4 regions of the Paenibacillus sp. TSA_86.1 genome follow, and region 3 is predicted to be linked to each of the others. Evidence: predicted binding sites of a transcription regulator. Region 3 holds the regulator's gene; each other region holds the start of a gene.

Region 1 (3,217 bases), on a different contig from region 3:
CAATACCTTGCCAAAATGCCGGGTATTACTCGTGTAGCGATTATTACAGACGCGGTGATGGTCAAACTCGGATATGTGGAAAAAGTAGAGCATTATCTGCGTCAACGTCAAACACCTGTGGCTATTGAAGTATTCTCTGAAGTTGAGCCAGATCCATCAACAACAACAGTAGACCGAGGTAAAGCGATGATGGAACGCTTCCAGCCAGACTGTATTATCGCACTCGGCGGCGGATCACCAATGGATGCTGCCAAAGCGATGTGGTTGTTCTATGAATATCCAGACACCGATTTTAACAACTTGAAACAAAAATTCATGGATATTCGTAAACGGATCTACAAATATCCAAAACTTGGGGTCAAAGCGAAATTCGTAGCCATCCCGACAACATCCGGTACAGGTTCTGAAGTCACATCGTTTGCGGTAATTACGGATAAAGAGCATGGCAATACGAAATATCCACTGGCTGACTATGAATTGACACCAGACGTAGCCATTGTTGACCCCGAGTTTGTATACAGTTTACCAAAAACGGCAGTAGCGGATACCGGTATGGACGTATTGACTCACGCAATTGAAGCATATGTATCCGTCATGGCGAACGACTACACCGATGGTCTGGCAATTAAAGCGATCCAACTGGTGTTCCAATACCTGGAGCAATCGTCACTGCAAGGCGATAAACTGGCACGTGAGAAAATGCATAATGCTTCTACGATTGCCGGGATGGCCTTTGCCAACGCATTCCTGGGCATTAACCATAGCTTGGCGCACAAATGGGGCGGTCAGTACCATACTGCACATGGACGCACCAATGCCATTCTGTTGCCACACGTCATTCGTTACAACGCGAAAAAACCGACGAAATTTGCATCGTTCCCGAAATATTCGCACTTTGTAGCGGATGAGCGGTACGCCGAAATTGCTCGCATTCTCGGATTACCAGCACGTACAACGGAAGAAGGCGTGAATAGCTTAATCAAAGCCATTCGGGATCTCAACAAAAAACTGGGCATCGAAGAATCATTCCAGGAAATCGGATTTGACGCGAAAGATTTCGAATCACGTGTAGACTACTTGGCAGACCGTGCCTTCGAAGACCAATGTACAACAGCGAATCCAAAACTACCGCTGGTAACAGAGCTGGCCGATGTGTACCGCAACGCTTTCTACGGCAAGTTTGAATAACAAGCAGCATAAATAATAAATAAACCATATCAGGTTGAGGCAATAGATTCAGGGGTTCCCCACATTGGGGAGCCCCGATTGCCGTATAGTTGCATAGCCGAAGGAAAGAACAGCGTGAGGAAAGGAGGTGAGAAAGAGAGGAAGTGAGTAACGGGCAGAAAAACGGAGAGGCGAAGCGCCCGTTTTTCAGGAACCTCTTTTCAGCACTTGTCCACTTCAAGTGTAACGGAGTAACAAGCCTGCCGAGACAGTACAAACTTTAAAGTGCAGTGTACTCAGCAGAGTGGGCAGAAAAACGGAGAAGCGAAGCGTCCGTTTTTCAGGAACCTATCTCAAGCCCTTGGTTGCTCCGGGCGTAGCGCAGCAATGGTTCCCCAAAACGGTAGGAACAAAGGGGACGGTGGCTGTTTGCGCAATAGAGGTTCACACGATAACGGAGCGGGCAGGACAGACGGAAGAAGCGGAGCGTTCGCATTTATCACCGGATTTTCACTTTGGAAAAGTGAATCGAAAAAATCCGGGGATAACGGCGATTTGAAGTTGTTCTGCCCGCGGAGTGGTCAAGTGTGAACAACCCTCGTATCGTGCAATAAGACAACATCCAAAGTTTGTGACAAAAATCACAGATGGTGTGACTCGCTCAACGTATACTGAAAATATAAGAAAAACATTCATTCCGCGGTTCCGGTCCCCGAGTAGAGAGAACGTGTTCCGGATCATGTGAAACAATTCACATAAATCGCGGCTTTGGACACACGATGATACGTCTATTGCAACAATATAATGTGTCCAGAAATCCAAAATAGCGGAGGGATTACGATGTCGGTGATCGAAAAAGATGTCAAACAACAAACAGGCTGGAGAAACTTTACCAAAGGAACATGGACCAAGACGGTTAATGTGAATGATTTTCTGGAACATAACCTTTCCCCGTACTATGGCGACGAGGCTTTCCTTGCAGATGCAACCCAAAATACCAAAGAATTATGGGATATTGTATCTGATCTGACCAAAAAAGAACGGGATAACGGTGGCGTGCTTGACGTTGATGTGAATACGCCAGCGACCATTACTTCCCATCAACCGGGTTATTTGGATCAAAGCAAAGAGCAGATTGTCGGGGTACAAACAGACGCTCCATTCAAACGTTCCATTCAACCATTCGGCGGAATTCGCATGATGATTGATGCTTGTGAAGCATATGGTTTCGAAATGCCTCAAGGTGTCATTGATATATTTACAAACATTCGTAAGACGCATAACCAAGGTGTATTCGATGCTTACACTTCCGATATGCGTGCAGCACGTAAAGCAGGTATTATCACAGGTCTGCCGGATGCTTACGGTCGTGGGCGGATCATCGGTGACTATCGCCGGGTTGCTCTGTATGGGGTAGACTTCCTGATTCGCAACAAAAAGGGTGAACTCAATGCACTGGAAGTAGACGTGATTGATGAAGATGTCATTCGTCTGCGCGAAGAGTTGTCCGAGCAGATTCGGGCACTGCAAGAATTAAAACAACTGGGTGAGATGCACGGTTTCGATATTTCATTGCCAGCAACAACGGCCAAAGAAGCATTCCAATGGTTGTACTTCGGCTACCTTGCAGCAATCAAAGAACAGAACGGTGCTGCGATGTCCCTTGGACGTGTGTCTTCATTCCTGGATATTTACATTGAGCGTGATTTGCAAGAAGGCATCCTGACAGAAGAACAGGCTCAAGAACTGGTTGACCACTTTGTTATGAAACTACGGATTGTCAAATTCCTGCGTACGCCGGATTACAACGAATTGTTCAGTGGTGACCCAACGTGGGTAACTGAATCCATCGGAGGAATGTCCGTTAACGGTGAAACACGCGTAACCAAAAACAGCTTCCGTTTCCTTCACACACTGCACAACTTGGGACCTGCACCGGAACCAAACTTGACTGTACTGTGGTCCACGAAGCTGCCTGAAGCCTTTAAAGATTATTGCAGTAAAGTATCGATTGAAACCAGCTCCATCCAGTATGAGAACGATGATCTGA
Region 2 (3,217 bases), on a different contig from region 3:
CATAGCTCTATCCCCTCTTCGAGAAATTGCGCCGATAACCGATGAAACATGAAATGACAACCTTTGATATCTTATCATATTTGTTTCATGGTTTGTACAAAAGCTGTGATCCTTTTTTATATTCTTCTCATATTAACCTGAAATGAATCGTAATTATTTGGAATTATGGCAAAATCAGACTCGGATTTTACACTGCGTTTACAAAATTGCACAAAAGTCGACACATAACCCAAAGCAATTTTTTATAAAAAGCGCCACTTTACGACAACACATCGTCAACATTCCATCATTATTTTCAGCGATTTCTTTCATTTCATCCTGCACAGATGATTCATCCGACTGTTCTGATATTTGTCTATTGTCTGTTATTGCTCTGCCAGCTTCACATGATCCGTAAATTGTGGATGGTTGGGTACGATGTTAATAAAGGTTTTTCCCGGTACAAGATTCATTTCACGTCCATCCTTCACAAAACGAATAATATCCCCTTTTTTTCTAACCCATTGCCCGCGAATCATCTTGCCCTTCTGAAACAACATTGCCTCACCGCCATAATCCAGATTGACAGATATTCTGCCTACTTCGTCGAGCACCTTATGGTCTGCCCCTGCAACAATAATATTCGCTGCACCAAGCTGATTACCGTTATCTTTATCCTTGTCTGGCTTCCCATTCACCAATCTCATATATCGTCCGCTAACTTCATCATAATCATACGTTACTTTATAACTATTTAATAAATAATGGATTTCAAACCGCTTGGCGTTCTCCCCCGTAGACGTGGCTCCTGCCTCGTCATACTTGTACACAGGAGATTGGAATTCATGACTGTACCCCTTCTTGCCTGCTCCTTCTCTGAGCTTGTCCACAGAGGTATATAGATTGTGAGGAGCTTTACGGTCTTTGGAACGCCAGAAGTAAGGCCCGCCATTCGAAATTTCATCCATATGCTGTTTACGCTGTTTTTGTAAAATCGAATAGGCTTCCGGACTACCTCCGGCATGAATAAGCAGCCCATCATAACTTTCACCCAGTTCGATAAGGTACGGGCGAATGCTGCGTATAGGGCCAACCGTCTCTGCTCCCCCTTCACTCTGGAAAATGGCAATGAAACGAGTAATGCCGCCTTCGGCAAGCACCTCAATAATAATGTCCGCTGCACTCAACCCCGATTGGGGACGTGCTGCTGGAGCATTATTGATCATCACTGCCAGCGGCCGCTGCGTAGACGCTTTCTCCACGGCTAGTCCCGTGAAAGGGGCCGTAAAGCCAGAATTAACAGGTTCCTCCACAGGCTTCTCTTCTTGAACGGGCGCAGGTGTGGGCTCCGGCTGGGGAATTTGGGCGACCTCTTTGTTCTGGCAAGCAGCAAGACTCATGGCAAGAAAGCAGATTGATGCTGCCGATACGGCTTTGCTCCAAAAAAAAGACTTCAATATAGGACCTCCTGAATGATTTGGCTGACTCTCATCTGTTTGTCATGTGATATTTCTCTCATACAGACAACCATCTCTCGTATTTCTTTCCATTTAATCACAACACTTCCGTTTTGTCTGCGCCTAGTAAGCCTTGTCTCTGCTCAAAAATCACTTTTGAATCATGAAATGAGCAAATAAATATGTCCTAAATGTGAACTTCTTAAACCTTACTTAAAATTTGAACTAGATTGTGATTTTAATCACAAACAAAAGCATCATCGGACTATACAATAAAGACATCAAAGGTGATCACTTAGAAAAACAAAAACAACACACACTAGATTCCATAAAAGGAGTGGTTTATATGTTTAGCTTCAATCAATGGCTTAGAGAAAACAAAGTGGCAATGTGGATTTTGACAGTACTTCGGGTGTATATCGGTTATGACTGGATGACTCACGGATGGAGCAAATTGACTGGCGGATTCCAAGCAGGAGGTTTCCTTGCAGGAGCACTTGAAAAAGCAACAGGCGATCATCCAGCCGTTCAAGCTTGGTGGGCAACGTTTCTTGAGAAATTCGCCATTCCGAATGCCGGATTATTCGACTTCGTGATCCCGCTCGGTGAATTCCTGGTAGGTTTGGGACTCCTCCTTGGATGCTTCACAACAGTTGCAGCACTGATGGCGATGGTCATGAACTTCGCGTTCCTCTTCTCGGGTACAGTAAGCACGAATGCTCAACTGGTTCTGCTCCAAATCTTCATCGTTGTCGCTGGTGCAAATGCTGGTAAAATCGGTCTGGATCATTGGGTGCTGCCTTACCTTCGCGGATTGTTCAATAAGGACAGAAGCATTCAGCCAACAGACACGCCAACCATCACACCCACTAAAAAAACAGCTTAATCATTAAAAGTATATAAGATATTCGGCCCCGCTTCCTCCCCTTGAAGCAGGGCTTTTTATTGCATTATTTTCATTCGTTTGTTCAGAACCTGACAACCACAACCTACAATCATCTGCTCTTATTCCCAGCCACTGCCGTCTTCAACCCATTGTGCATCCAAGGCTCTACACTTGCTCACTAGTAGAATCCCATATTATGATGGTTATAAAGTCAACAGAACAGAAGGAGTATCCCTATGCCTACGCAGCGCCGTCTCGAAACTGATGCCGATTTCCAGGAAGCCATGACCTTAAAACATAAAATCAGGGTATTCAAAGATAATCACCAGATCGACTCTGGCGGCATTATCATTCGTTTTGACGAGAAAACCGTTGTTGTTCAGTCCAGTGTCAGTGAACTGGCCTACCATTCACGTACCGAATGTGAGTTATTCGAACTTCGCAAATAGTCCTGTCATGAACACTAAAAAAAGGTTCCACGCAGTCAGCCAGCTGACCGCAGGAACCTTTTTGCTTATTTAAAATCATATTACTGTATTCTTCATTTCATTTGACCATGAATGACTTGCGCCATCTGAATCAGACGTATCTGTTCTTATCTGCTCCAAGTTATATGTCGCCACCAAACTGCCAGCAATTCAAACTTAATGTGCCGCAAGCATACGATTGAAACAAGCGCTTCGCTGTGCGAGACATATCCGCTGTGCCCATCGCGTAGAACAATGGTGCCAGATGTTCCATACCATAGGACGGAACTGCCGTCCGAGCATGAGGAGCTTTTTTTTCATACAGAAACAATTCTCTGGTATGCCACTGTTGCAGACGCTCAGCGAGCCAGTCATCGAACTCTACGGCCCAATCCTGGGGCTCGTCATCCTGTGCCAGCATTCTCAGA
Region 3 (3,217 bases):
ATGTGGGATCGGCTGAGCGATGCTCTGTTTAGTCTGTTGCCCGAACGGAGTGACGCTTCTCCAGGAGAAACGGGACAATTCTCGCTACGGATCAAAGCTTCACAGAAACCTGCGAAATGGCAGGATCTACAGGAACTGGAGAACCAGATTTATGTGACTTTGGGTGATTTGGTACGCAAAGGTGACAAGCTGTTGCTGGAAGTGAAAGAAGATCAGGACGATTATCAGTCCGACAGTCTGATTACGGATATCACCGGACTTTTGAAAGATCTGACGACGATGAAGGAGAATTTAAGGTTCTTCATGCGTATGGATGACGCCAAGACGGTGTACTGGATGGAGGCGAGCGGTCAGTTCCGCAGTAAGTCCCTTCAGTTGTATGCTGTTCCGGTAGATGTAAGTGCACAACTGAAGGAGATGTTTTTTGATAAAAAGAAAAGCGTTGTACTTACATCGGCTACGCTGTCGGTTGATAAGTCATTCCAGTTCATGATTGAGCAGCTGGGCTTGCAAGAGGCTGCGGATAATAATCGGCTTCTGACTTCGATGCTGCCTTCTCCGTTTAATTATCGGGAACAGGCATTGCTGGTGATCCCGCGTGATTTTCCAAGTCTGAAAGGCAGTGTAGGAGATGCACACTTTGTACAGATGCTGGTGCAGTCTCTTGCCGAGACGGCCATTGCAACACGAGGGCGCATGATGGTGCTGTTTACTTCCTATAAAATGCTTCGCCAGGTGTACGAACCCTTGAAGGAGGCCTTGTCCGGTAATGACATCTCACTCCTGGGCCAGGGTGTGGACAGCGGCAATCGCTCCAAGCTGACCCGCCGATTCCAGGATGCCAAAGCTGCCGTTCTGCTGGGTACGAGCAGTTTTTGGGAAGGTGTGGATATTCCGGGCGAAGCGCTGACCTGTCTTGCGATTGTGAGACTGCCTTTCCAGCCGCCTAACCATCCGCTTCTGGAAGCGAAGAGTGAGTTGCTGCAAGAACAGAAGAAGAATCCGTTTATGAAACTTTCTGTGCCACAGGCGGTCATTCGCTTCAAGCAAGGATTCGGCCGGCTTGTTCGAACGGGGAAGGATCGCGGTATCGTCATTGTGTATGATACACGAGTGATTGAGGCTTATTACGGCAAGTACTTCCTGTATTCACTGCCGGGACCCAAAATGGAGCATATGCTTACTGAACAGATGGTTCCGCGCATCGCTGAATGGCTGGATCGACCTGCGGGGAAGCAAAATTAACGATTTGTAAGCTATAACGTTGCATTGTACTTCACCATGGCGTTAAACTCGAAGGAGACTTCGAAAAGGCAGCGCATATATGAACTTATAATCCTAACAATACGGGCATTCTGTATGAGGAGTGATGCATGGATTTTGCATGTATACAGAATGCTCATCTTTTCAATATTTATTCTATTTTATCGTGGCAATGGTAAGGGGGAGCAAGAATGAAATCGGATAAAATTTCAGAAGCGGTAGTGCGGCGTCTGCCTGTATATTTACGTTATTTGAACGAGTTGGTTCAGCGTGAGGTGACAACGGTTTCCTCGCAGGAGCTTGGACAGCGGCTGGATCTGAACCCGGCTCAGATTCGCAAAGATTTGGCTTATTTCGGAGATTTTGGCCGCAAAGGGATCGGGTATGACGTCTCTTACTTGATAGAGAAGATTCGTCACATTCTAAAAATCGATCAGCAAATTAACGTGGCTCTGGTGGGAGCCGGTAATCTCGGACAAGCATTATCCAACTACAATGCATATCTGAAGGACAATATGAAGATTGTCGCTATTTTTGATGCCTTTGGACCGAAGATCGGCAGCAAAATTAACAGTCTGACGGTGCAACCGATGGAGGAGCTCGCGGAAGCTGTACAGAAAGATAACATTCGCATCGGTATCATTACAGTGCCGGACATAGAAGCGCAGAACGTTGCTGACCAGCTGATTGACTCGGGAATTGAGGCCATTTTGAATTTTGCACCGACGATTCTAAAAACACCTTCGCATGTTCGCATTCATCACGCTGATTTTACGACCGATTTGCTCAGTTTGGCTTATTACTTGGAAAACGGAAAGGAAGAAGAGCACGATGACAACAACGAATAGATGGGTGATTCAGAATGGTAAATTCGCTGTAAATGAAGGTGCAGACTGGAATGTGGTTCAGGGGTATATGGTCGTTGAGAACGACAAGATTGTGCATATTGGTGAGACGCTGCCGGATGGAGACGAGAACCTGACCAAAGTGGATGGAAAAGGATTGCTCTTCCTGCCGGGTCTGATCAATACGCATGGTCATGCGGCCATGTCACTGCTCCGGGGTCATGGAGATGATCTGGCACTGCAAGTATGGCTACAAGAAAAAATGTGGCCAATGGAAGCGAAGATGACTTCGGAAGACGTCTATTGGGGAGCATCCCTTTCCGTGCTTGAAATGCTGAAAGGCGGAACAACCGCTTTTCTGGATATGTATGACCACATGGATCAGGTAGCTAAAGTCGTTGAACAGTCCGGGGCAAGAGCGGCGCTGGCTCGCGGCGTAATTGGACTTTGCTCCGAAGAAGAGCAGATGCGTAAGCTGGAAGAGTCGGCTGCATTTGCACGTGAATGGAATGGACAAGCGGATGGACGCATCACAACCGTGATCTCCCCGCACGCACCTTACACATGCCCTTCAGATTACATAGAGAAGCTTGTACAGGTTGCACACGATTTAAATTTGCCACTTCACACTCATATGTCTGAGACCTTACGTGAAGTGGAGCAGAATGTGACCGATTACGGCCTGCGTCCTGTAGCGCATCTGGAGAAACATGGATTTTTCTCACGTCCTTCACTCGTAGCGCATGCTGTGCATCTGAACGATGAAGAGATCGAGATCTTGGCACGTCACGATGTCGCTGTATCTCATAATCCGGGTAGTAATTTGAAGCTTGCATCAGGTGTAGCCCGTGTTCCTGCTTTGTTGAAAGCAGGAGTTACCGTCTCTCTGGGAACAGACGGACCGGCAAGCAATAACAATCTGGATATGTTTGAGGAAATGAGACTTGCAGCTTTAATTCATAAAGGAGTATCCGGTGATCCAACCGCCGTGCCTGCTGGGGAAGCATTGCTTCTTGGAACAGCTTACGGTGCGAAGTCCATCTTCCTGAACGATACTGGAGCTCTGCAAGTTGGAAACAAGGCTGATTTTATTGCTCTAAATATTGAAC
Region 4 (3,217 bases), on a different contig from region 3:
CAACGCCAACTCGCCGTTCTCCAGGTCGAACAATGTACCCAGACGGATCAGTTCTCTGACACCGTCCGGGCCTTCGTTTACCAATACTTCAACTGCCTCGGATCGGCACAAGCCTGCTCCGGCAACAAGAGTGTCCTGCAAGTGGTATGCAGGCGAATCATCTTCAGCGATAACAGCCGCAATTCCCCCCTGCGCATATCTGGTGTTACTCTCAAGCAAAGACTTCTTCGTAATCATCAGTACACGATGCTGCTCACTGGCCTTAATGGCCGTGAACAGACCGGCAATGCCTGAACCGATGACCAGTACATCTGTCTCCACCATCGGCAGCGCAGAGAGATCAAAATCATAAATATATTGCGATATCATCTTATTCACCTGTCTCGGAGCAAGAGTAACGTATATTACTTCACCAGTAACATACGCTCTAGTGATTCTCTGGCTTGTTCAGCAACAGCCGGTGGGACATAAATCTGCGGTTTCATCGTTTCCAGACATTTAACCAGCTTTTTCAGGTTGTTGACCTTCATGTTGGGACATACCAGGAACTTGGTTGCAAAATGGAATTGTTTATCCGGGCTGTCAAGACGCAGCTGATATCCTGTGCCATCTTCAGTACCTACAATGAATTGCTTGGTTGTTGATTTCTTGCAATACTCCAGGATCGCTGTCGTGCTACCTACAAAGTCACCCATCTCCACAACCTCAGGACGACACTCCGGGTGCACCACAAACTCAGCATTCGGATATTTAGCCTTCATTTCAACGACATCTTTGACGGTCAGCATATCATGCGTGTTACAGTAACCTTCCCAAATAATCATCTTTTTGTCTGTATGCTGCTGCACATAATGCCCCAGATTTTTATCCGGTACCCAGATGATCTCATCGGAGTCCACAGACTGGATTACACGAACAGCGTTAGCGGATGTACAGCAAATATCCGTTTCTGCTTTGATCTCAGCCGAGGAATTAATGTATGTGACAACTTTAGCATTGGGATGCTGTGCCTTGAGTTTACGTAATCCGTCCACGTTCACCATATCCGCCATCGGACAGCCTGCACGTTCATCAGGAATGAGCACCGTTTTGTTCGGAGCCAGAATTTTAGCGCTTTCACCCATAAAATGAACACCACAGAATACGATGACATCTGCATCTGTCTGAGCTGCTTTCTGGGCCAGTAGGAAAGAGTCCCCACGGAAATCTGCGACTTCCTGTACCTCGTCACGTTGATAGTAATGAGCAAGAATAATGGCATTGCGTTCCTTCTTGAGTTCCATCAGCCGCTCACGCAGCTCACGATTCATCTCAGCCTTGCGCTCTAAAGCCAGAGCTTCCACCTGTGATCCTCTCCTTATCGGGACAGCGTCAATCGCTGTTTCATGGGCTAACCTATGTCGTTATGTTCGCTGGTGAAACGAATCACAAGCGGTTTAACAACTAATGTACACAACGTTCACGACTCTGTCAATAAATGAAAAAGGGCAGGATATCCCGCCGTATCACTCTTATACTGTCCGGTTCGCCATCTAGCTCTCGATTATCTGTTTCTCCTGCAAATGAATAATTGTTACAAAAAAAAGAGAGCCACAAGGGCTCCCTTATCATTCCGGTAGCATTACCGGACAATGTTACCTATTATGATGTCGGCTTCGTGCCACCATCATTCGGATCATTGCTACCCTTATCCAGGTCAGGAGTTTCATTCGGAATATCTCCAACCGGTGGCTCAGAAGTTTCATCTTTGCCCTGAATGCGTACGCGAACATCACCGATATTATCAATGATTGGCTCGCCGCCTTCATTTGGTGTGCCTTCTCCTGAATTGTCGTCTTCTGCTTTAGGTGTAAGGGAACCTGTTTCGATCAATTGCTTGATCTGATCCATTTCCAATGTTTCTACCTCAAGCAATGTTTCAGCGATCAGATGCATCTCTCTCGTATGTTTGGTAAGGAGAGCTTTACACTTCTCATAACAGTCGTTAATGAAACGCTGCATCTCTTGGTCGATCTCATATGCGATGGAATCCGAGTAATTCTGTTCATGACCGATATCCCGTCCAAGGAATACCTGTCCTTGCGAACTTCCGAATTGCATTGGACCCAGTTTCTCACTCATACCGTATTCCATAACCATGCTGCGCACGATACTTGTCGCTTGCTGGAAGTCACTGTATGCACCGGTACCAATCTCACCGATAAACAATTCCTCTGCCACGCGACCCCCAAGGAGTCCCGTTATTTTGTCCAGCAACTCCTGTTTGGTAACGAGCATGCGATCTTCTTTTGGCAACATGATTACATATCCACCCGCACGACCGCGCGGAATGATGGTCACTTTATGTACCATATCAGCATGTTCCAGGAAGTATCCTACAATGGTATGACCTGCTTCGTGATATGCGACGATACGTTTCTCACGATCACTGATGACACGGCTTTTCTTCTCCGTACCAACAATAACGCGGTCAATCGCCTCATCCACTTCACGCATGGAAATATCTTTTCTGTTGCGACGAGCTGCAAGCAATGCTGCTTCATTCAGCAAGTTTTCCAGATCTGCGCCAGAGAAACCTGTTGTACGCTTCGCAATAATGTCCAGTCTCACATCTTTCGTGAGTGGTTTGTTACGAGAGTGTACTTTCAGAACAGCTTCACGACCTCTAACATCTGGACGGTCTACTGTGATTTGACGGTCAAAACGTCCTGGACGCAGTAACGCAGGGTCCAGAATATCTGCACGGTTCGTTGCGGCAACGATGATAATACCTTCGTTTGCGCCGAATCCGTCCATTTCAACGAGTAACTGGTTGAGGGTTTGTTCACGTTCATCGTGACCTCCACCAAGACCAGCACCACGCTGACGTCCCACTGCATCAATCTCGTCAATAAAGATGATACAAGGTGCATTTTTCTTCGCATTTTCGAACAAGTCACGGACACGTGACGCACCGACACCGACAAACATTTCGACGAAGTCAGAACCGGAAATGCTGAAGAATGGAACTCCCGCTTCACCGGCTACGGCACGAGCGAGCAATGTTTTACCTGTACCCGGAGGACCTACAAGCAATACGCCCTTCGGAATACGTGCACCAACGGCTGCGAACTTCCGAGGGTCCTTGAGGAAGTCGACGACTTCAACAAGTTCCTGTTTCTCCTCGTCAGCACCTGCTACATCTTCAAATGTAACCCGCTTCTTCTCTTCGTTGTAG

The links. The regulator Rex, encoded in region 3, represses fermentation and respiration genes when NADH is low (regulators of the CRP and FNR family bind a similar motif). The targets are predictions, from matches to a motif close to TTGTGAAATATTTCACAA.
Region 1: pflB (formate C-acetyltransferase) is a predicted target of Rex. The motif match lies at 1,907-1,924, and genes of this name have one in related genera.
Region 2: ACUTVW_RS17615 (DoxX family membrane protein) is a predicted target of Rex. The motif match lies at 1,667-1,684, and genes of this name have one in related genera.
Region 4: nadA (quinolinate synthase NadA) is a predicted target of Rex. The motif match lies at 1,414-1,431, and genes of this name have one in related genera.

The regions. Positions count from the first base shown of each region.
Region 1 is NZ_JBQZGE010000012.1:68,397-71,613, forward strand. Features, by position in the region: gene adhE (bifunctional acetaldehyde-CoA/alcohol dehydrogenase) at 1-1,188, shown strand, start outside; gene ACUTVW_RS20075 (hypothetical protein) at 1,472-1,726, shown strand; gene pflB (formate C-acetyltransferase) at 2,008-3,217, shown strand, end outside.
Region 2 is NZ_JBQZGE010000009.1:47,428-50,644, reverse strand. Features, by position in the region: gene ACUTVW_RS17625 (DUF47 domain-containing protein) at 1-3, opposite strand, end outside; gene ACUTVW_RS17620 (DUF3048 domain-containing protein) at 366-1,436, opposite strand; gene ACUTVW_RS17615 (DoxX family membrane protein) at 1,783-2,322, shown strand; gene ACUTVW_RS17610 (hypothetical protein) at 2,559-2,771, shown strand; gene ACUTVW_RS17605 (DODA-type extradiol aromatic ring-opening family dioxygenase) at 2,932-3,217, opposite strand, start outside.
Region 3 is NZ_JBQZGE010000004.1:67,129-70,345, forward strand. Features, by position in the region: gene dinG (ATP-dependent DNA helicase DinG) at 1-1,245, shown strand, start outside; gene ACUTVW_RS11590 (redox-sensing transcriptional repressor Rex) at 1,455-2,111, shown strand; gene ACUTVW_RS11595 (amidohydrolase) at 2,095-3,217, shown strand, end outside.
Region 4 is NZ_JBQZGE010000022.1:18,457-21,673, forward strand. Features, by position in the region: gene nadB (L-aspartate oxidase) at 1-369, opposite strand, end outside; gene nadA (quinolinate synthase NadA) at 405-1,343, opposite strand; gene ftsH (ATP-dependent zinc metalloprotease FtsH) at 1,642-3,217, opposite strand, start outside.